3 regions of the Bacillus shivajii genome follow, and region 1 is predicted to be linked to each of the others. Evidence: predicted binding sites of a transcription regulator. Region 1 holds the regulator's gene; each other region holds the start of a gene.
The links. The regulator LexA, encoded in region 1, represses DNA repair genes until DNA is damaged. The targets are predictions, from matches to a motif close to CGAACATATGTTCG.
Positions count from the first base shown of each region.

Region 1 (7,625 bases):
ATAATCTTGCTAATCGAATTGCCGCACCAAAAATCATTATTCTCCACAAGTACCTTAAAACATATACCATGACTGCAAGTATAAATAATATAAGCATCCATTGAAAAAGGGTCTGTCCAGTTAATGAACCATTATCAATATGGTCAACGATTACACCGACTACATAAGGTGGGAGTAGTGATAATAAGGATACAAGTGCAAGGACAAGTACTCCACCACCGTAATTCCATTTCTCCTTTTTGAAGTACCACATTAAATCTATAAAAACCCTCACAAGCAGTGCCTCCATTGCATTTTCTATTTTTTTCAAAAAGACCACATATATCGTATCAGAATTTTGTGAAGAAACATAGTGTGAACTTGTGCATACAAAAGTGCAAGAAAAAAACACCCCTAGTCGGAGTGTTCATTCTTATTTTTGATTTTGCATTGCTTTCATCATTTGATTGATCTTCTTTTGTGATGGGTTCATACCCATTTGCATCATCATGACGCGAAGCATTTTTTCATTAATTGGTGGATTTTTCTTCATGTAACTCATCATATATTGTCTTGCAATAAAGAAACCGAGTGCGATTCCTGCAAGTAGCGCAACAACAATGAGTGTAATTGATAACCACAAACTCATGCTACGGTGACCCTCCTTCTAGCTGATCTTCCAATTTTTATCTTTTTTTGTCGATTGGAACCTTATACATTATAACCCATTCAAATGGACAATTAAAGGGATCTTTAAGAAACTTCATAAATTCTTACGAATGATTTGCATATTTCAACGTTCGGATCGGTTTTAACCAGCCACAACGATTTGATTTAAAGTCCATCGCTAAAAAGTAAGGGTTATATTGACGAAGCAATTCAAAGAAGGTGACTTCAGCATCAAGTAAGCCTTCTGCTTGAATTTGAACGAATTGATCTTTCATTGTTAATTCTGCATAACTTCGTTTATGGTTGATTGTTAACTTTTCTCCATTACAAACATTCATCCCTTTTGTATTTTGAACATTTGCTAAAAGATAGTCATAAAGCTCATTTTGATCAACCTTTTCGCTTATATACTCAATTTGCATTTTTGTAATTTCTTTTAATTTACCGTTTGATTGTCTATTCTCTAAAAACAGCCGGAACAGCTTTTGCTCCAACCCATAATAAAGGCTCGCAAATTCCTCTCGAATGACATATACATAATATATTCTCATTTAAGCTCACCTCTCCTTATAACTTTCATTATAGAGGACGAGCTTAAAGAGGTATGTCTTATTATGCCACAAAAAAGGACTTTTTTTGTCGGATTGCGATCTTTTTTGACTTGAAAGAAAAACTCGCTCAAGTGAGCGAGTTTCTTTTCATTAGACTTTTTTCATAAACATTGTTGTTTTTTTACTTTTGTTCGCTAACGCCGGACGCTTACCGCGGGCACGACCTCAACTTCCTGAAACTTCTACCGATGTTTCAGGTGATTTTCGGTTCGTGCTTTTCCCGCAGGTGTCGCCGCCAATCGCTCACACATTCAAATACTTTCTATTCATAAAGAACACTCTTTACCTGCGACGAGTAAGCGCAGGAGCACCCTTTTAGAAAAGAGCTTTTCATTATTTGTTTAAAAGTTGTTTAAATTGAGCAACGACATTTTCCACTGTAAAACCGTATTCTTTAATGATACGATCTCCTGGTGCTGATGCTCCAAATCCATCGATTCCAAGAACTGAACCGTGGTCTCCTGTATAACGTTCCCACCCTAATGGTGTTGCCATTTCAATTGCTAGTCGGGCTTTTACGTTAGGATCAATCACTTGTTGTTTGTACTCTTTAGACTGCTTTTCAAAGCGATCCCAACTTGGCATGCTTACTACTGATACGTGAATACCTTCTTTTTCAAGAGCTTGTTGAGCTTCAACAGCAAGGGCTACTTCAGAACCTGATGCTAGTAGTAAACCATCAGCTGTTCCATTTGCTTCAGAAACGATGTAAGCACCTTTATTCACGCCTTCATAAGCCTTCTCTGCGGTTGATTTTAACGTTGGTAAGCCTTGACGAGTTAATACTAGTGCAGTAGGTGTATCTGTACTTTCGACAGCTAATTTCCAAGCTGCAGCTGTCTCATTTCCATCCGCAGGACGGATTGTCGAAACGCCAGGCATTGCACGTAATGCTGCTAACTGCTCTACTGGCTCATGTGTTGGACCATCTTCACCAACAGCAATACTATCATGAGTAAACACATACGTTACTGGAATATTCATTAATGCAGATAAGCGTACTGCTGGACGAAGGTAATCAGAAAAGACGAAGAACGTAGATGCATATGGTTTCACACCACCATGTAAAGCCATACCGTTCGCTGCTGCAGCCATCGCAAATTCACGAACCCCGAACCAAATGTTACGTCCAGCATAATTGTTCCTAGAGAAATCCTCTTCTCCGTTTAACATTGTTTTGTTTGAAGAAGCAAGGTCTGCTGATCCACCAAATAAACTTGGAACATTTTTGGCAAGGGCATTTAAAACTTCTCCACCTGTTGCACGTGTGGCAGCTTTATCTCCTTCGTTGTAGACAGGGACCTCTTTATCCCAAGTTTCAGGAAGTTCACCTTTCATAGCCAGTGAGAGCTGTTCAGCAAGTTCTGGGTGAGCTTGCTTATATTCTTCAAACATTTTATTCCATGCTTCTTCTTTTTGAGCACCTTCTTCTGCAAGCTGTTTATAATGGTCTTTTACTTCATCAGGTACATGGAAATCTTCTTCAAACGTCCATTTATAATGCTCTTTTGTTAATTTTGCTTCATCTTCACCTAATGGTGCACCGTGAGAAGCAGATTTACCACCTTTATTCGGTGATCCGTATCCAATTGTTGTTTTCACTTCAATCATTGTAGGTCGTTCATCTGACTTTGCAGATTCAATCGCGCGTGTAAGTTCATCAAGGTCGTTTCCATCTTCTACACGAATTACTTGCCAACCGTAAGCTTTGAAACGATCTTCTACACTTTCAGAAAATGACTGATGTAAGTCTCCATCAAGTGAAATGTCGTTTGAATCATATAAAACGACAAGACGACCTAATTTTAAATGTCCTGCAAGTGAAGCAGCTTCAGCAGAAACACCTTCCATCAAGTCTCCATCTCCACAAATCGAATATGTATAATGATCAACAACATTAAATTGATCTCTGTTGTATGTCCCAGCTAAGTGTCTTTCTGCCATAGCCATACCAACAGCCATTGCAAAACCTTGTCCTAAAGGACCAGTTGTTGCTTCAACCCCTGGTGTGTGACCAAATTCAGGGTGTCCAGGTGTTTTACTTCCCCATTGACGGAATTCTTTTAAATCATCCATAGAAACATCATAACCATGTAAATGTAATAAGCTATATAGAAGCATTGAACCGTGACCTGCAGATAAAACAAACCTGTCACGATTGAACCATTCTGGATTATTTGGGTTATGGTTCATAAATTTCGAGTATAATGTGTAAGCCATTGGTGCTGCCCCCATTGGCATTCCTGGGTGACCTGACTGTGCTTTTTCAATACTATCAATTGATAACGTACGAATCGTATTAATTGATAATGTATCAATATTACTTGACATAAAAATACTTCCTTTCTTTCCGTAAATTGTCGACTACTTAATAATCATATACTGCTTTTCCTTGTAAAACAACCATTAAACATACACAATATCAGCCTTAACGACACATTTTCATACTTTGTTAACATTCAATATGTTTAACGAATGATTCAATATTTTTATTATCACCAACTATAAAAATTACATGAATAAAACGACCTTCTTCTTTAAATAATTTTCATGAAAGCGAAAACAAGACCGAAAGCTCAACCATTAGTGAGTCATTCCGTCTTGTCCTTTTTCTTTTTTTAACTTGTCAGGCGTTACATCGTTACCTTCATCGTCAACTACTTTTACCGACTTCAACTGATTCTTAAAAGATTGACGAACATTTTGTAAATACTCTTCTCTTAATTTTTTTTGTTCTTTTTGTTCTTTAAGTGTAAGTCCTTCTGCCTTTGATTTTTTTGATAATTCGTTGATGCGTTGAATTTTGTCTTTGCTTAACATACAAATGAACCCTCCATTTATGGCACTAGACAAGTAACCTCTATTATCGTACAAGAACTCTTTATAGGATTCAAGTGTAACCTTCGTTTTCGGGTTGTTGTTGTTTACGTTTATATTCTTGATATCGTCTATGTGCAGTTGCCTTTGATAACGAATATCCAAACCCTCTTAACGTTGCAGCTACTTCATGAAAAGTGAGTCCGTTCTCTTTAAGACGAACAATCTCTTCTATCGGCACATCTTGTTTTTTACGACCTCCACCATGCTTTTTGTCAATTAAATTTATGGATGGGTCATAACCTTGTTCAACTGCTTTTTTCATGCCTCTTTTAATTTTAAGGTTATGAAGCTTCCTTTGATACTCTTCTACGATTGAAACAATATCTAATATCATTGTATCTGTTTCAGAAAGAACCATTGTCCCCATATCCTCCATTGTATAGATACGAATCCCTAATTTATTTAACTGATGTATTAATGCTACTTTTGCATTACCACGGCCAAGCCTAGTATCGTCTTGGATGAGTAAAGCGTTTGCTTTGCCTTCTTTAAATGTTGTAAGCATATTCAAAAAACCATCTCTGTCTACATCATAGCCACTTGCTTTTTCTTCTACAACGTCAACGACCTTCATCCCCCATTCATCGGCCCCTTTTAATAATTCCTCTTGCTGCCTTTTAAGGGATGTCTCTTGAGTTTCTTTTTCTGTACTTACTCTTGTATAGATAATTGCACGAAGCTTCATTCTGTTACATAACCCTCCAAATCTACAGGAATAGTAAGTTTTTGACCTGGGTATATATTAGAATCATTTAATTCATTTTTTTCTTGTATCCATAAAATAACAGACTGAACAGGCATATCTACATTGTCAGCTTGTACTGAGGCAATCGTCCATAAAGATTGCCCCTCTTCAACAACCCACTCTTCTGTTAATAGACGTTGATCATCAGGAAGTTCCGATGCCGTTGCAGTTGTCCATATAAATAAACCCATCGCTAAAAATAAAACAAATATCGAACAATCGATTCCTCTTTTAAAACTTTTTAACTTTACCATATTACTCACTCCACTTTAAACGAATGTTTGTTCGTATACATACTATCAAGAACATCTGTTCGTGTCAACACAAAAAGAGAACGGATGTTTGCACCTTTTTTTTAGCCATGGTATAATGTTCCTGAAATAATTATTCAGATTTTGATGTAAATGAGCTAGTCAATTTATTTTGTGAACTATTTTGAACTTACGTAGAACACCGCATAAAATCAATCAATAAACGAGGTGCATTCAATGACAAAACTATCAAAAAGGCAACAAGATATACTTGCTTTTATAAAAGACAAAGTAAAAGAAAAAGGGTACCCACCATCTGTTAGGGAAATAGGTGAAGCAGTCGGACTCGCTTCCAGTTCAACTGTACATGGACACCTGTCTCGATTAGAAAAGAAAGGATATATTCGCCGCGACCCAACAAAGCCTCGAGCTATTGAAGTTATAGGAATGGAAGATGAACCATCACGAGTATCCGAATCACCTTCTTTATATATTCCTGTCATTGGTAAAGTTACTGCCGGTTCACCGATTACAGCTATTGAAAATATTGAAGAGTATTTACCAATGCCCGCACATTTAGTTGGCGATGAAAATTCGTTTATTCTTGAGATTCAAGGAGATTCGATGATTGAAGCTGGTATATTTGATGGGGATTATGTCGTCGTACGTCAGCAACAAAGTGCTAATAACGGTGATATTGTCGTTGCAATGACAGAGGAAGATGAAGCAACTGTTAAACGCTTTTTCAAAGAAAAAGATCATGTTCGCTTGCAACCAGAGAACGCAACACTTGAACCGATCATCTTAAGAAATGTTCATATATTAGGAAAAGTTGTTGGAGTATTCCGGACGATTCATTAAAAACCACCCAAATGGGTGGTTTTTTGTGTGACTAAAAAATCACAAAATCACAATAAGATAAAGCCACCTATTAAATTGGTCAATTCTCCACTGTTTAAATATTAGTTACATAAATCAACAACATACCCGAACACTTGTTTTCTAACCTCTGAATTGTTAATATAAATATAATTTCATGTTATTTTTCTACCTTTTTGCCATCATTTTTAATTACTTCTAAAAATCCCCTTAGATTTATACCTTCTATACACCTTTAAAACAATCGAATTTGAACTTCCAAGAATCACTTCAAATAAAAGTTTGATCGAAAGTAGGTGATCATTTTTTAACACTCTCAACCTTTTAATTACAAAAAAACTTATATCAATTAAAGGAGTGTAGATGAATGGCCTCTATTATGTCAAATGTTGAATGTCCACAATGTAAAAAAACAGCATTAGAAGATTTCTATTATAAAACTGATGAAACATTTTTGTGTTGTTTTCATTGTGGGTATTATTATCAAAGGGAACAAAAATACGACGAAGCTAAAAGAGAGATGTTTACAGAAGAAAAAGAATGGTATGGATACGGAGTCTACTCTTTAGTTAAAAATGATGGGTCTAAAGGTATAACAAAAGTATTAAACGTAGAGATTACAGAAGACGAGAAAGAAGAAATGATAAAATCTTTTGAATCAAAAGAATCAAAAGATGTTGACATGAAGAAAAGTTATTTCATCCTCTATGATAAGGGGGCGTTTACCCTTTTAGCAGGAACTTACCCTAAAGATTTTCAACTCTCTTATAAAGAATGGGAGTCTATTTATGATACTGATGATTCATTAAGTATGTATGAGTAGTAAAAAGCCCTTGATACTGAATACGTATCAAGGACTTTTTTGCTATTAATAAGTCGTCATGTACTGCTCTCTCTCCCAAGGATGTACTTGGGTTCTAAACATGTCCCACTCGATTTCTTTTGCTTCAATAAAGTGTTCAAGTGCGTGTTCACCAAGAGATTTCGTAATGACTTCATTTTTCTTCAATGCATCAATGGCACCTTTTAATGTTGCAGGCAATGCATGAATTCCTTCTGCTTCTCTTTCCTCTTCATCCATTGCATAAATGTTACCATCAGTTTCAGATGGTGGTGTCATTTCGTTACGAATTCCATCAAGACCGGCTGCAAGTAAAGCTGCCATTGCTAAGTATGGGTTTGCTGCTGGGTCTGGACTACGTACTTCAATACGCGTACTAATTCCTCTTGAAGATGGAATGCGTACTAATGGAGAACGATTTCTCATTGACCAAGCGATATAACATGGCGCTTCATATCCAGGAACTAAACGCTTATAAGAGTTCACTGTAGGGTTTGTGATGGCTGTGTAAGCATCTGCATGCTTTAGTGTACCAGCTAAAAATTGCATCGCCGTTTCACTTAATTGCGTTGGTGTATCCGCGTCAAAGAAAGCATTTTCTTTTTTACTGCGGAAAAGTGACATATTCGCATGCATCCCGCTTCCGTTCACTCCAAATAGTGGTTTAGGCATGAATGTTGCGTGAAGACCGTGCTTTCTTGCGATCGTCTTTACAACGAGCTTAAACGTTTGGATGTTGTCACACGTAGTTATTGCATCAGCATATTTAA
Region 1 is NZ_CP084703.1:2,495,823-2,503,447, forward strand. Features, by position in the region: gene LGQ02_RS12200 (ABC transporter transmembrane domain-containing protein) at 1-274, opposite strand, end outside; gene LGQ02_RS12205 (YneF family protein) at 413-628, opposite strand; gene sirA (sporulation inhibitor of replication protein SirA) at 753-1,199, opposite strand; gene tkt (transketolase) at 1,593-3,590, opposite strand; gene LGQ02_RS12220 (DUF896 domain-containing protein) at 3,843-4,079, opposite strand; gene LGQ02_RS12225 (YneB family resolvase-like protein) at 4,150-4,824, opposite strand; gene yneA (cell division suppressor protein YneA) at 4,821-5,138, opposite strand; gene lexA (transcriptional repressor LexA) at 5,373-5,996, shown strand; gene LGQ02_RS12240 (hypothetical protein) at 6,382-6,837, shown strand; gene glnA (type I glutamate--ammonia ligase) at 6,883-7,625, opposite strand, start outside.

Region 2 (7,625 bases), 1.2 Mb from region 1:
TACTAGGCTTTTCTTTTGTAGCAATGTTCTTCGGTGGTTTTGTAGCAGGAGGTCGCTCAGGGGAAAAGGGGTGGCTAGCTGGAGCCGTCACAGCATTTTTATACACTGTCGTTATCTTCCTTGTTCAATTTTTAGGTTATAACCAAGCATTTGACTTGCAACAATTACTAATGCATAGCGGATACCTAATAGCAGCTGTGTTAGGAGGCATGTTCGGAGTTAATATACGTGGGGAATCACATCGTCATAGTGCATAACTTTATTTAGTTCATTTATTATACCTTCATATTCTTCTTATTCACAAAATTGTGCGGGACCATATCCCGCACAATTTTGTATATAAAAAAAGGTCCGTTGTAATTCAAGGAAGCGTTTTTGTTGCACTTGCTCAAATAAAAGAACCTGGCACTTTTAGTACAAGAAACCGTAAATCGATAACTTGTACTATTTTAATGCCAGGTACTCAATTAATCTTGATTTGTAACTTCACGAACTGCTTGACGATCAAATGTAAGTTTGTTACCACCGTCAACATCAACAACGATACGATTTTCATCAAGCGCATCGATTGTACCATGAAGACCACCAATTGTGACGATCTTGTCCCCTTTTTGAAGGGAAGTATGCATTTCTTGAACTTTCTTTTGACGTTTTTGTTGCGGACGAATCAAAAGGAAATAAAAGATTGCAAACATTAATAATAGAGGTACTAAAGCACCAGCTAATCCTTCCATGACTTTCACCCCTTTCAACGATAAACACCGTTTCTTTTGTGATTATATTATCACAAAACGCACATTCATCATACTCTCCTGCTCTAGACAGTTGTCTCTACCGTACCATTGTAGCCAAATTCACTACTGAAAATCAATAGTAAAACGATCGAAATAAATGACTTTTAAAAGTTTTTGGCATTTGGCTTATTAAAGCCATAAGCTTCAAAAAATTCTTCTTTAAAATCTAATAATCGATCTTCACGAATCGCGTCTCTTACACGCTCCATTAATTGTAGTAAGAAATAGAGATTGTGATAAGAAGTCAATCTAAATCCAAATGATTCACTACATTTAATTAAATGGCGAATGTAGGCTCTACTATAGTTTTGACAAACATGACAATCACAATTTTCATCAAGTGGTCTAAAGTCACGAGCATACTTTGCGTTGCGAACAACTAGGCGGCCTTCACTCGTCATTAGCGTTCCATTTCTCGCAATACGGGTTGGAAGGACACAATCGAACATATCTATCCCTCGAATAGATCCATCAATTAATGCATCTGGCGAACCTACTCCCATCAAATAGCGTGGTTTGTTGTCAGGCAATAAAGGTGTCGTAAATTCAAGCACTTCGTTCATGACATCTTTAGGTTCACCAACTGACAAACCACCTACAGCATAGCCTGGGAAATCCATTGCTACAAGATCCTTTGCACTTTGTCGGCGCAGTTCTTCATACTCTCCGCCTTGAACAATCCCAAATAGCCCTTGTTCATCTGAACGCTCATGAGCATTGATGCAACGTTCCGCCCATCTTGTCGTACGTTCAACTGACGCTTTCATATAATCGTATTCTGCAGGATAAGGTGGACATTCATCAAATGCCATCATAATGTCAGGTCCTAAGGCATTTTGGATTTCCATCGCCTTTTCAGGGCTTAAAAACATTTTTTCTCCACTTAAGTGATTACGGAACTCTACTCCTTCTTCCGTAATTTTTCGCATATCACTTAAGCTGAATACTTGGAAGCCACCTGAATCTGTTAAGATCGGTTGATCCCAATTCATAAATTTATGAAGTCCACCTGCTTCTTTTATAATGTCATGACCTGGACGAAGCCATAAATGGTACGTGTTACTTAAAATAATCTTTGCGCCCATATCCTTTAAATCCTCAGGACTCATCGTTTTCACAGTTGCTAGAGTTCCAACTGGCATAAACATCGGTGTTTCAAAAGAACCGTGGGGTGTATGAACGATCCCAAGACGAGCCCCCGATTGTTTACACGTTTTTATATGTTCGTAAGTTATTGGTGCTGTCATTGTTTCACTTCCTCTTAATTTTTCCTATCCAATCTTAATAAATTGCAACATCTTCAAGGAAAAGACATTTTAATGTTACTTATGCGTTGTTTGGAAGTAGGCTACGAGACTCCTGCGGGAATAGCGCGAGCCGAAAATCACCCAATACGAGCGTAATGAGATTTGGGATGCCCGTGCCGTTCCCGCGGCAAAGAAGACACCGTAAATGCAAGCGCAAGTGAAGCATGAACGGATGTCGCACTTGTGCCCTGGGGTGCAAAGAAGACACCATGAAAGCAAACGTAGTGTAGCTTGAATGGATGTCACACTTGTACCTTGAGGTGAAAGCGAGTAGCGTCTACTTTCAAACACAAATGTGCTTTATTCGTTTTAAAAATGCCTTTTCATGATCAAATGAGTAACATCGCATCGCCAAAACTGAAGAAACGATAGCGATTTTCTACTGCATTTTTATATGCATTTAAAATATTTTCTCTTCCTGCAAACGCACTAACTAACATGACTAATGTTGATTTAGGTAAATGAAAATTCGTTAGTAGTCCGTCAATCGCACGAAATTGGAACCCTGGATAAATAAAAATGCTTGTCCAACCTGATGATGCTACAAGCTCTCCATCGTTTTTCGAAGCAACTGTTTCTAAAGTTCTCGCCGATGTTGTCCCAACAGCAACGACACGTCCGCCATTTTCTTTCGTTTCATTAATGATACGAGCTGTTTCTTCACTCAATTGATAAAACTCCGCATGCATTTCATGCGATTCAACATCTTCTACAGCTACTGGTCGAAATGTTCCTAGACCAACATGTAACGTTACGTAAGTAATATTGATCCCTTTACTTTCAATTTCCTCAAGCAGTTCTTTTGTAAAATGAAGTCCTGCTGTCGGTGCTGCAGCACTGCCTCGGTTCTTAGCATAGACCGTTTGGTATCGATCTTTTTCTTGAAGTTGCTCTTGAATATATGGAGGAAGCGGCATTTCACCTAACTGATCCAAAATTTCATGAAAAATACCGTTAAACGAAAACTTCATCTTCCGTCTACCTTCTGACATTTCCTCCACACAAGTCGCTTTTAATAATCCATCTCCAAATTGTACAACGGTCCCGACTTTTACCCTTTTTGCTGGTTTGACAAGGGCTTCCCACGTATGTTCACCTTCATCGTGTAATAAGAGCACTTCAATTTTCGCCCCGGTTTCTTCTTTAACTCCAAAAAGTCTAGCCGGTAAAACTTTTGTATCGTTTAATACGAGAGTGTCTCCCTCTTGCAAATACTCAATTACTTCAAAAAAACGACGGTGTTCTCGTTCACCTGTTTTTTTATCCATAACAAGTAACTTTGAAGAAGAACGATCTCCTAAAGGTGTTTGAGCGATTAGCTCTTCTGGTAAATCAAAATCAAATTGTTTTACATCCATGATTCATTAAACCTTCCTTTACTTCAATTCCACTTTTTACGTGGATTACATACGAGTTTTAACGGAAACGTCCGATAAAATACAAAATTAATGATAAGACAATACTAAGCACGATGGATGTAACGATAGGAAAATAAAATGTTGTGTTCCCACGCTTGAAAAAAATATCCCCAGGAAGTTTCCCTAAGGATAAGTACTTTCCACCAACTTGCCATAACAAACCGATAATGACTAAAATGATCCCTAACGTAATTAACATTTTAGGAATTTGTGTCACTACTTTGGCACCTCCATTTGAAAATGCTCATAAACCTTTGGGGTAACCATTCGCCCTCGTGGTGTACGTTGTAAAAATCCAATTTGTAATAAATATGGTTCATAAACATCTTCAATTGTATGAGACTCCTCACCAATTGTTGCTGCAATCGTATCTAACCCTACCGGACCACCTCTAAACTTTTCAATGATCCCCATTAATAATTTATGGTCAATATGATCTAAACCTAGACGATCAACCTGAAGTAATTCTAAAGCTTCTTGTGTTACTTGTAAATCAACTTCTCCATTTCCACGTACTTGTGCAAAATCACGAACACGCCTTAACAAGCGGTTCGCAATTCTCGGGGTACCACGTGAGCGCCTTGCAATTTCTTCTCCCGCCTCTATATGAATACGAATATCCATGACATCGCCAGTTCTCTGGACAATTTCGGTTAGTTCATCTTGCTTATAATACTCAAGACGACTCATAACTCCGAAACGGTCACGCAATGGTGCTGACAGCATGCCCGCTCTTGTCGTTGCTCCAACTAAGGTAAATGGGGGAAGGTCTAAACGCACAGATCGCGCTGATGGTCCTTTCCCTATGACAATATCTAAGCAAAAGTCTTCCATCGCCGGATACAACACTTCTTCTACAGACCGGTTTAACCTGTGAATCTCATCAATAAATAAAACATCCCCAGGCTCTAATGCAGTAAGGATAGCAGCTAAATCTCCTGGACGTTCAATAGCCGGACCTGAAGTCGTACGCAAGTTAACCCCCATTTCATTTGCGATAATCATTGCTAATGTTGTTTTCCCTAAACCCGGCGGTCCATATAATAACACATGGTCTAAACACTCTTCTCGCATCTTTGCCGCTTCAATAAATACCGTTAAATTTTCTTTCACGGAGCGTTGGCCAATATATTGAGATAATGTTTGCGGGCGGAGACTCCGTTCTTCCCAATCTTCCTGCGCTTGTGATTCTCCGCTTACGATACGCTCTTCCATGTTATCTTCCTCCAACGTTTATTATCTTTGCAGCATAAGTTGTAACGCTTTTTTAATATATTCATCAGTAGACAACTGCTGCTCTTTAATTTCAGGCAGCACTTTATTGATTTCTCTTTCAACATATCCTAAAGCTTTTAATGCTTCTACAGCTTCATTTAATTCTTTATTTGGATCACTTTCCGAAAACCTTGAAGAAGTTTCGTCACTATATTCATCCTCGAAAAGTGATGGCATTACATCTGGCAACTTCCCTTTTAAATCTAGAATCATTTGACGAGCTGTTTTTTTACCAACACCAGGAAACTTAACGAGGAAACGTTCATTTTCTTCTTCTATTGCTTGAATAACCGTTTTTGGTTCACCAGAAGCAAGGATAGCAAGTGCTCCTTTAGGACCAATTCCTGATACTTGAAGGAGTTTCTCAAACAAGCGCCTTTCTTCACGATTTAGAAAACCAAATAATTGGATTGCATCTTCACGTACATGCTGATATGTATAAACAGTCTTCGTTTCATCAAGCCATTCTTGAAAACGAAATGGGTTTGCACAATATACGAGATACCCCACTCCGTGAACATCAATAACAATTGCTTCCGTTTCTATATGAATCACTTTTCCTGTTAAACACTCAATCACAAACCATTCTCCTCTACTTCAAAATAAAATACGAACACACATTTCTATTTTAGCATATTGTGAGAAGATTTTTTATTGATTTATGCTTTCGTAATGGCGATAAACAAAACTTGGCTTATCGCCAAACCCTCATGGCGAAAGCCTTAGTTGCCGTTAGACTATCAACCGAAATATTATAAATTCTGCTAGTATAACAAAACACAAGCCCCTTTCAAACAGCTGCATCAACTATTTGAAAGGGGCCAGATTTTATTATAAATCATTTACAGCATATTTTTCATATGTTTTTAATACTTGCAAATATTGATCTTTGCTTGAAACTGGAATACCTTCCACTAACTCATCGTGCAAATGACTTTTCAGCCGACTCGTATTAATTTGGAAAAAAGATTGAATGACCTCATTATCATCGGGTCTTCCATTATATATATTTAATGTTCCCTCATCAGAAAGACCGAAATAACCATTCATTTTCAACAGTGGGGATATGTCATTTAGGTCTTGTTTAAAAACCACTTGATCTTCACCTTGATCAACGAGTTGCCAGTCATCATAAAACGACCAAAAGTCTTCCATAGACCATATCGTTTCTTCAACTGTTTCTTCACTAACCTCACCGTCTAAGTAATGTCGTTGTAAAATAACTTCAACCGTCTTTGCCTCAAACGATTCATGATCAACTTGAGCTTTCGTCTCACTAGAATAAGTAGCCATAACAAGCACAATTGTTGTTATCATCAAAAGCAAAATGCCATATAATTGATTTCTGTTCATTGTAGAAACCATAGATAAAGCCTCCTTGTCGGAAAACATCTAAATTATTTCCTTCTTTATGTTAGGAATTATTATAAGGTTTTCCAAACTTAGGTAGCTTTATCCTAGAAGATTAAAATTAACTTTCAATATCTAAATTATGATAAACATTTTGTACATCATCATTATCTTCTAATGCATCGATTAGTTCAAAGACTTCATCTGCCGTTTGTTCATCAAGTTCTGTTTTTGTCGTTGGAATCATCGTTACTTCGGAAAAAATAAAGTTGTAACCATCTGACTCTAATTGTTGCTTAACTTCTTCAAAGTCTTCTGGAGACGTATATATTTCAGCACGCTCGTTAGATACAGAGACATCCTCAGCACCAGCCTCAATTGCCTTTAGGAGAGTCGCCTCTTCATCGAAGTTTTCATCCACCTCTATGATTAAAAGACCTTTTCTATCGAACATAAAAGATACACACCCTGTTTCACCAAGGTTGCCATTATTTTTATTAAATGCAAGTCGTACTTCAGCTGCAGTTCTATTCTTATTATCTGTTAGCGCTTCAACGTAAACTGCAATCCCGTGTGGTGCATAACCTTCATACGTAATTTCTTCATAAGAAACACCTTCAATATTTCCATTTGCCTTTTTGATTGTTCTGTCTATATTCTCATTTGGCATATTTGCAGACTTTGCTTTATTTAACGCCATGCGGAGCTTCGTATTCGTATCCGGATCATCTCCTCCAGAACGTACCGCAGCAAATATTTCTTTGGATATTTTCGTAAAGACTTTCCCTTTTTTTGCATCTTGTCTCCCCTTGCGATGCTTGATATTACTCCACTTTGAATGTCCTGCCATTTTCCTTCCCCCATTTCGATAATCTATGTATAGTATATAAAAAAATTATAGGAGAGAAAATGTAAAATTGGCGTTTTTTATATGGCCGAAGTTTTGTTTGTTGTTGATTACCTCGATTAATTGACTAATACTTGCATCTTCATTAGAAAAAACAGGTGAGAATTCACCTGTTTTTCATCTACATATTAACGGCTGCGTTCAAATGGGCGTTGAACCGCACGACCAAGATCTTGAAGCATATCGTCGAATGTTGCGCCGACTTCTTCAAACGGTTCGCCTGCACGCAATCGTTCGTCCATGCCGCGGACTGTCTTAAAATGTTCTCGGTCGCTAACGACATGAACATCTTTGTCATCCGCCATTCTTGATACCATCGATTCAACTTTATTTTCAATTTCTTGTTCATTACCGTCAGCTTCAACGGCAACGACAACATCATCACCATTTACAATTACACGACAGTCGTCTACTTCTTCTTGCGCTTCAACACGGTTAGAAATTTCTCGTGCCGATTTTCCATCTTGGCTATCAAAATAGCCTGTTACATTACCACGCTGACCTTGTTGCCTCGTTTGACCATCACCAAACATGCCTTGTTGTCCCATACCGCCACGATTTCTGTTATCTAATT
Region 2 is NZ_CP084703.1:1,279,229-1,286,853, reverse strand. Features, by position in the region: gene LGQ02_RS06215 (TIGR04086 family membrane protein) at 1-257, shown strand, start outside; gene yajC (preprotein translocase subunit YajC) at 468-734, opposite strand; gene tgt (tRNA guanosine(34) transglycosylase Tgt) at 899-2,041, opposite strand; gene queA (tRNA preQ1(34) S-adenosylmethionine ribosyltransferase-isomerase QueA) at 2,431-3,459, opposite strand; gene LGQ02_RS06195 (DUF2905 domain-containing protein) at 3,518-3,736, opposite strand; gene ruvB (Holliday junction branch migration DNA helicase RuvB) at 3,736-4,734, opposite strand; gene ruvA (Holliday junction branch migration protein RuvA) at 4,756-5,373, opposite strand; gene LGQ02_RS06180 (BofC C-terminal domain-containing protein) at 5,626-6,159, opposite strand; gene LGQ02_RS06175 (YebC/PmpR family DNA-binding transcriptional regulator) at 6,266-6,994, opposite strand; gene LGQ02_RS06170 (YhcN/YlaJ family sporulation lipoprotein) at 7,180-7,625, opposite strand, start outside.
Region 2: the regulator LexA is predicted to act here: its motif matches at 5,405-5,418, upstream of ruvA (Holliday junction branch migration protein RuvA).

Region 3 (7,625 bases), 1.2 Mb from region 1:
TACGTTAAAACTAAAACGTCCTTTCTTATACCCACGAACCTTTGCTTCATTTGTCATCGCAAACACATCGCGAACATCATCAAAAACGCCTGTATACGTTGCTGGGTTTGACCGTGGTGTACGCCCGATTGGTGATTGATCAATGTCAACGACTTTTTCGAGGTGTTCAATACCTTCAATTTTTTTATGTTTACCTGGCTTATCTTTTGCAGTCGTTAGTTTTTGAGCAAGTGATTTATATAGGATATCGTTAATTAAGGTACTCTTTCCTGATCCGGAAACGCCCGTTACAGCAACGAACACACCTAACGGTAAGTCTACACTTGTTTTTTGTAAGTTGTTCTCTTCGGCCCCTTTGATCGATAGTTTTCGACCATCTGGTTTCCGCCTTTCAACAGGTAGAGGAATAAATTTCTTCCCAGACAAAAACTGTCCCGTTAACGAATTCTCGTCTTTCATAACTTCGTTCGGTGAACCTTCTGCGATCACTTCCCCACCGTGAACTCCTGCTCCAGGACCGACATCAATAATATGATCCGCAGCAAGCATTGTATCTTCATCATGCTCAACGACAATTAATGTGTTGCCGAGGTCACGCATTTTTTCTAACGTTCGAATCAACCGAGTATTATCACGCTGGTGAAGTCCTATCGAAGGTTCATCAAGAATATAGAGAACGCCCATGAGTGAGGAACCGATTTGCGTTGCTAAGCGGATTCGCTGCGCCTCACCTCCGGAAAGAGTTCCAGCAGACCGTGATAAGGTCAAATACTCTAATCCGACATTTACTAAAAAGCCTAGTCTTTCTTCAATCTCTCTTAGAATCATACGAGCAATGGCAAGTTCCTTATCGGTCAATTCAAGTTGTGAAAAAAATACTTTGGCATCCTTTACAGATAGCTTTGTCACTTCCCCAATATGTTGACCGTCTACTTTCACAGCAAGCGATTCTTTTCGAAGACGGTGACTTTTACATGTCGGACAAGGCTTTTGCGCCATATATCCTTCCATTTGCTCGCGTATATAATCCGACGCTGTTTCATGATATCGACGTGATATATTGTGAACCACACCTTCGAAGTAAATTTCTTTTTCTCTTACTTGACCAAATTCGTTTTCATAATAGAAGTAGATTTTCTCATTCCCGCTTCCATACAAAACTTTATCGATTTGATGTTTTGGAAGGTTCTCGACAGGGACGTCCATATCAATTCCATAATGCTCACAAACACTTTTCAATAACTGCGGGTAGTATTGTGAGCTCGTCGGTACCCAAGGAGCAATTGCATGTTCATTAAGCGCCTTGCTCCAATCAGGAACAACGAGCTCTAAGTCTACCTCAAGTTTACTTCCTAAACCATCACAAGACTGACAAGCGCCAAATGGACTGTTAAAAGAAAACATCCGTGGCTCTAGTTCACCAATCGAAAAACCACAGTGAGGGCAGGCATGTTTTTGACTAAATAACAGCTCTTCTTCGCCAATCACATCGACCATCGCTCTACCGTCTGCTAAATTTAATGCCGTTTCTATCGAGTCGGCTAAACGCGATTCAACTCCCTCTTTGATCACAATCCGATCAACGACCACTTCGATATTATGCTTTTTATTTTTATCAAGTTCGATTTCTTCCGCTGCTTCGCGCATTTCACCATTAACACGTATACGAACAAAACCTTGTTTTTTTATATCTTCAAGCACTTTCACATGTGTCCCTTTACGACCTGATACAACAGGGGCAAGAATCTGCATTTTCGTTCGCTCAGGGTAAGCCGTCATGCGATCTACCATTTGCTGGACCGTTTGTGAGCTTATTTCAACTCCATGTTTAGGACAAATTGGTCTTCCGACACGAGCAAAAAGAAGTCGTAAATAATCGTAAATTTCGGTAACGGTCCCCACGGTTGAACGTGGGTTTCTACTTGTTGTTTTTTGGTCGATCGAAATGGCCGGTGACAGTCCTTCAATTGTATCAACATCTGGCTTGTCCATCTGTCCTAAAAATTGACGAGCATAAGCAGACAGCGATTCAACATACCTGCGTTGCCCTTCTGCGTAAATCGTATCGAAAGCAAGTGATGACTTTCCTGATCCAGATAAACCAGTTAAAACGACTAGATTATTTCTCGGAATCGTCACATCAATATTTTTTAAATTGTGGGACCTCGCCCCTTTAACAACGATATTTTGTTGAGTCATGATCAGTTTCATCCTCCTGCTTTTAATTCAATAATGACATCTCGTAACTCGGCGGCACGTTCGAAGTCGAGACCTTTCGCTGCTTCTTTCATTTCTGCTTCCATTCGTTCAATAACCTTCTCGCGATCTTTCTTACTCATCTTCTCGGCTTTCGCAACTTCTTTTACATCATACGTTTCTTCATCTTCAGCTGCAAATGTTGCTTGGATAAGTTCTGGCACTGCTTTTTGAATCGTTTGAGGCGTTATGCCATGTTTCTCATTAAATTCTTTTTGAATGGAACGACGGCGTTTCGTCTCTTCTATCGCAATGTTCATTGATTTTGTCATTTTATCAGCGTACATAATCACGTGTCCATTCGCATTACGTGCAGCACGCCCCATCGTTTGGATTAGCGAACGCTCTGCTCTTAAGAAGCCTTCTTTATCCGCATCGAGAATAGCGACTAGTGATACTTCTGGAATATCAAGTCCTTCTCTTAAAAGGTTAATTCCGACGAGAACATCAAATTCTCCGAGTCGTAAGTCGCGAAGGATTTGAATTCGTTCTAACGTTTTAATATCAGAATGTAAATACTTCACACGAATACCGATTTCTTTAAAGTAATCCGTTAAATCCTCAGACATTTTCTTCGTTAACGTTGTCACAAGAACACGTTCCTTACGTTCTTTTCGAACACGGATTTCTTCGATGAGGTCGTCAATTTGCCCTTCGATCGGACGAACATCGATTGATGGATCAAGTAGCCCAGTCGGACGAATAATTTGTTCGACAACAGTTGGACACTTTTCTAGTTCGTACGGTCCTGGTGTTGCTGAAACAAAAATTGTTTGTGAAATATGCTTTTCAAACTCTTCAAATTTCAACGGTCGATTATCTTTTGCTGAAGGGAGACGGAACCCGTGGTCGACAAGCACGCCTTTTCTAGCTTGGTCACCATTGTACATCCCACGTACTTGTGGTAACGTCACATGCGATTCATCGACGACAATAAGAAAATCATCTGGGAAGAAGTCTAATAATGTATAAGGCGTTGCTCCAGCTTCTCGAAACGTCAAATGTCTTGAATAGTTCTCGATCCCAGAACAATATCCCATTTCTTGCATCATTTCGATGTCGTACCTTGTCCGCTGCTCAAGTCGCTGTGCTTCTAGGAGTTTTCCTTTGTCGTTCAAATCTGCTAAACGCTCTTCTAATTCTTTTTCAATGTTTACGATCGCACGTTTTAGTTTTTCCTCACGCGTAACGAAGTGAGAAGCTGGGAAAATCGCGGCATGATTTCGTTCACCTAGTACCTCACCAGTTAGAGCGTCCACTTCTGTAATTCGGTCGATTTCATCACCGAAAAATTCCACACGAAGACAATGTTCATCTCTTGATGCTGGGAAAATTTCAACGACATCTCCACGAACACGAAACGTTCCACGAGTAAAATTAATGTCGTTTCTCTCGTATTGCACGTCTACGAGATTACGTAGAAGATCATTTCGTTCAATCTCCATTCCTGTACGCAACGAAACAACTAAATCACGATATTCTGAAGGCGAACCTAAACCGTATATACACGATACACTTGCGACGATAATGACATCGTTTCTTTCAAAGAGTGAACTTGTAGCTGAGTGACGTAACTTATCAATTTCGTCATTAATGCTTGCATCTTTCTCTATGTACGTATCAGATTGTGGAATATATGCTTCTGGCTGGTAGTAATCATAGTAGCTTACAAAGTATTCTACAGCGTTGTTCGGGAAAAATTCTTTAAACTCACTGTAGAGCTGCCCCGCTAATGTTTTGTTATGGGCAATAACGAGTGTCGGTTTGTTCACTTCTTTAATGACGTTAGAAACCGTAAATGTTTTACCTGTCCCTGTCGCTCCAAGTAACGTTTGAAATCTCTTTTCTTCATTCACTCCTTTGACGAGCTCTGAGATCGCTTTCGGCTGATCTCCTTGAGGTGAATATTTGGAGTGTAAATCAAATGTATTGACCATCGGTTGTTCCATTATGACTGTACCCCCTCGTTTTAAAAATTAGTAAGAAGCTTTTCGTCTATTGTTAATCACTATTATTAATATAAAGTAGAAAATATCGAGTTTCATTTCTCTTTTCCTTGTATCTATCATTACGAACGTAGCTCTAAAATGCAAGTAACGAGCTCGGTCATATTACCTTTATTACCCATTCTTAACCTTTGTGTATCATTATAACACATAAATGAAAAATAACGAACATACATTCGTACTATGTCGTCCCTTCAAGGAAAAAAGTATAAAGGTATTCAATAAAGAAAGCCGCCTCTGGAATATAGCTCCTCAGGCGACTTTACGTTTCGTTTATATACTTTGTAAACCTTGCAGTGTATGCGGTGATTTACTAACTCTTTTTATCGTCATTCTCTTCCGTTTCACTTGCTCCGTCAGATGCATCTTGTTTCCATTGATCTTTTGAAGGTTTACTTTTTCGAAACTCTTCGTAAAAAGCTGATAACCCAGATGCTTGTCCGTATGGAGCCTCATCTTGCACAGTAGGTGTCGGTTTTGATACATCTTCTGCTAACGATTCATTTAATTGCTTTGCTTCTTCCTCATTAGAAAAAAGTTTTACTTTTTCTTCATTACTGTTTGCCTCTTCTTGTGAGGACTCTATCTCTTTATCTACTAAAACCTCTTCATTGTCTTCGGTCGTTGCTGCCACTTCCTCAAATGGCTCTACTTGAACCTCTTCTTCACTAGCAACTTCGTTATCCTTTTCAGTTTGAGGAACGTCAATATTCCCGTTATTTTCGATAAGTTTATCGTGAGCTTCCGTTTCTTTTTCACTTATTGGTTGTTGTTCTTCTTCAGACGATGCAACTTCGTCAAACCCTTCGCCCTCAACTTTTGTACCTTCACGATCTTTATAAATCACGACAGAAGAGCGTAATGCACGAGGTGACAAGTTTCCATATGGATCATCTGGAATAAATAATAACCCTACTTGATGGTGATCTCCTTCATACCTTGAAGATTGCGTAAACCTAATTTCTCCTTCTTGGTCAATCACTTCTAATTTACAGTATGCTGGACTCATTTGGAGCGCTTCATAAAGTTCACGCTGTGAATTCACTTCGTAACCATTTACTTTCGAAATCACTTCTCCAACTTCAATGTTCATCTTATCAGCTGTTGAGTACGGAAGAACACCAAGTACAACTAACCCTTCTGCATGATTGCTAAACATGCTGTTACGACGACGGTCAACAGAGTGATACCATACGTACAATCCTTCTTTTAACAGCAAAATCGTTGCAGCAACGACAGGAGCTAAAATAGGCCAAAAAATTGCACATACAGCAACGACAATGGAAATCATACTTAAAAGTAATAATCGTTTCCCATAGATTTTAATTCCGTCTTTCGGAAATTGGCTCTGTACGGCAACTTGGCACGTTAATACAAATGGGACAAGCAGAAGACCTGCACTTTCAGTTCCGGACGGCGAAAAGAGCGGCCACCACTCGTAATAGGAAATTGCACCTGCAGGAACGAGAAGAAAAATCGGTAAAAACCAAAGTCGATCCACTTTATGAATACCGACTGTTTTTCCTCTTGTACTTTTACTTAATGCTGGTGTTGTACTTTTCCAACCTTGTGCAAGATGAAGAATTGCTTCTGCTGTAAACAAAATCACAAGTAACCATGCAAATCCAACCATGTTCATATTATGAATATCGATTAACCATGTATTTAATAGTGAATACGGTGTTCCACCTTCTGGAAGCACAAATATTAATAACATCGCAACCGAACCGATCGTTGTCATACTTAACCATCTTACTTGTCTAAATGGAAGAAGTAGCCCCCATAAAGTCATTAACAAAACAAGCATTCCAACTGGAATGACAATCCCAACAGTCATTACAACGATCGAAACTGCTACGGCACTAACTAGCCCGACTAGTAGTGGAAACGTCACTTCATGTATAAAATCATAAACACGTGTATGAAAATCTTCTCTTTCCCTCTTCACACGGCGAGTACCAAGCCAAAGAACCGCAAGAAAAAATATGTACGTTAAGGGATGAATAAAAAACTGTCCAATAGCTTTTAACACTTCCAAGCCTATGACTTCCAAACCTATCCCTCCTCAAATGATGTGCTGTATGCTTGTCTATTAAGAAAAAACGCAAGGCACCTTAGACTAAACAATTTCCCTGAAATTAAAATTTATATTCTTACCTCTTTAAAAAGACACTTCCCGAATTGTTCTTCCTTTCATTGTAAAACAAATTAAGAAAAAGAAAAGTGCTTTTTTTCATAAACTAGACGAATGTTTAAAAATTCGGAATGATCACCTTAGTTTTTTAAGGGGAGAAAACGAAAAGGAGACCTATGGTCAGGTCTCCTAAACATTTGTTATTGCGTAAGCACTTCAATCGCTTTTTTAAACTGATTGTCATATTCACGATCTTGAACAGCTTCAAATACTCGTTTTTGAATAAATTCTGCCGTTTCTTCATTGATCTCGCCTGTTTCTTCCAAACCTTCATCCGCTTGGAAGCTACGCACGGCATCTTCCGTTTTCTCACCGAAATATCCATCTAATCGCCCTGGATCATACCCTAAACCATCAAGCATTGTTTGTGCATTTTTAATTTGATCATTGTTCATATCAAATGTTAATGGTTCTTCATTAACATTGATTGGTGAGACGTAGAAAAAGTCAGGTTGATCGACCTCAATCGTTGGCTGAACACCTTCTTCATTTATAAAGTTGCCATCAGAAGTAAGCCATTTATAAATGGTTAATTTTAATTCACTACCGTCCCCTATTTGCAATGTTTGTTGCACCGTTCCTTTACCAAAAGTTGATCTACCAATAACTTCATGCCCGCCAGCTTCTTTCATTGCAGCTGATAAAATTTCTGATGCAGAGGCACTCCCCTCATTAATGAGAGCAACCATCGGATAGTCTTTATCTTCCTGCAAACTTGAAATATGTCTGACCCGTTCACCATCTCGATTTTCAATTTGTACAACAGGCTCTCCACCCGGAATAATAAGGTTCCCTATTTCCTCTACACTTTGTAGAAAACCGCCTGGGTTTCCGCGTACATCGATGATTAAGCCATCAATGCCTTCACTTTCAAGTTGCGTTAATTCTTCTTCAAATCGTTGCGATGTGTTAGTTGAAAACGATGTTAATTCAATGACACCAATTCGGTTACCATTTTCTTCGACAACATCGCTATAAACCGTTTCTATTGGGATCTCATCACGAACAACATCAAAATCTAATAGATCATTTACACCTGGACGCTGAACCGTTAAAGTCACGGTCGTTCCTTTTTCTCCACGAATCTGCAGTACAGCATCATATAACGATAAGCCCTCAATGTCCTCGCCATCTACTTTAATAATTTGGTCATTTGGACGTAGTCCAGC
Region 3 is NZ_CP084703.1:3,689,401-3,697,025, forward strand. Features, by position in the region: gene uvrA (excinuclease ABC subunit UvrA) at 1-2,199, opposite strand, end outside; gene uvrB (excinuclease ABC subunit UvrB) at 2,208-4,193, opposite strand; gene LGQ02_RS17875 (PDZ domain-containing protein) at 4,576-6,315, opposite strand; gene LGQ02_RS17880 (S41 family peptidase) at 6,597-7,625, opposite strand, start outside.
Region 3: the regulator LexA is predicted to act here: its motif matches at 4,428-4,441, upstream of uvrB (excinuclease ABC subunit UvrB).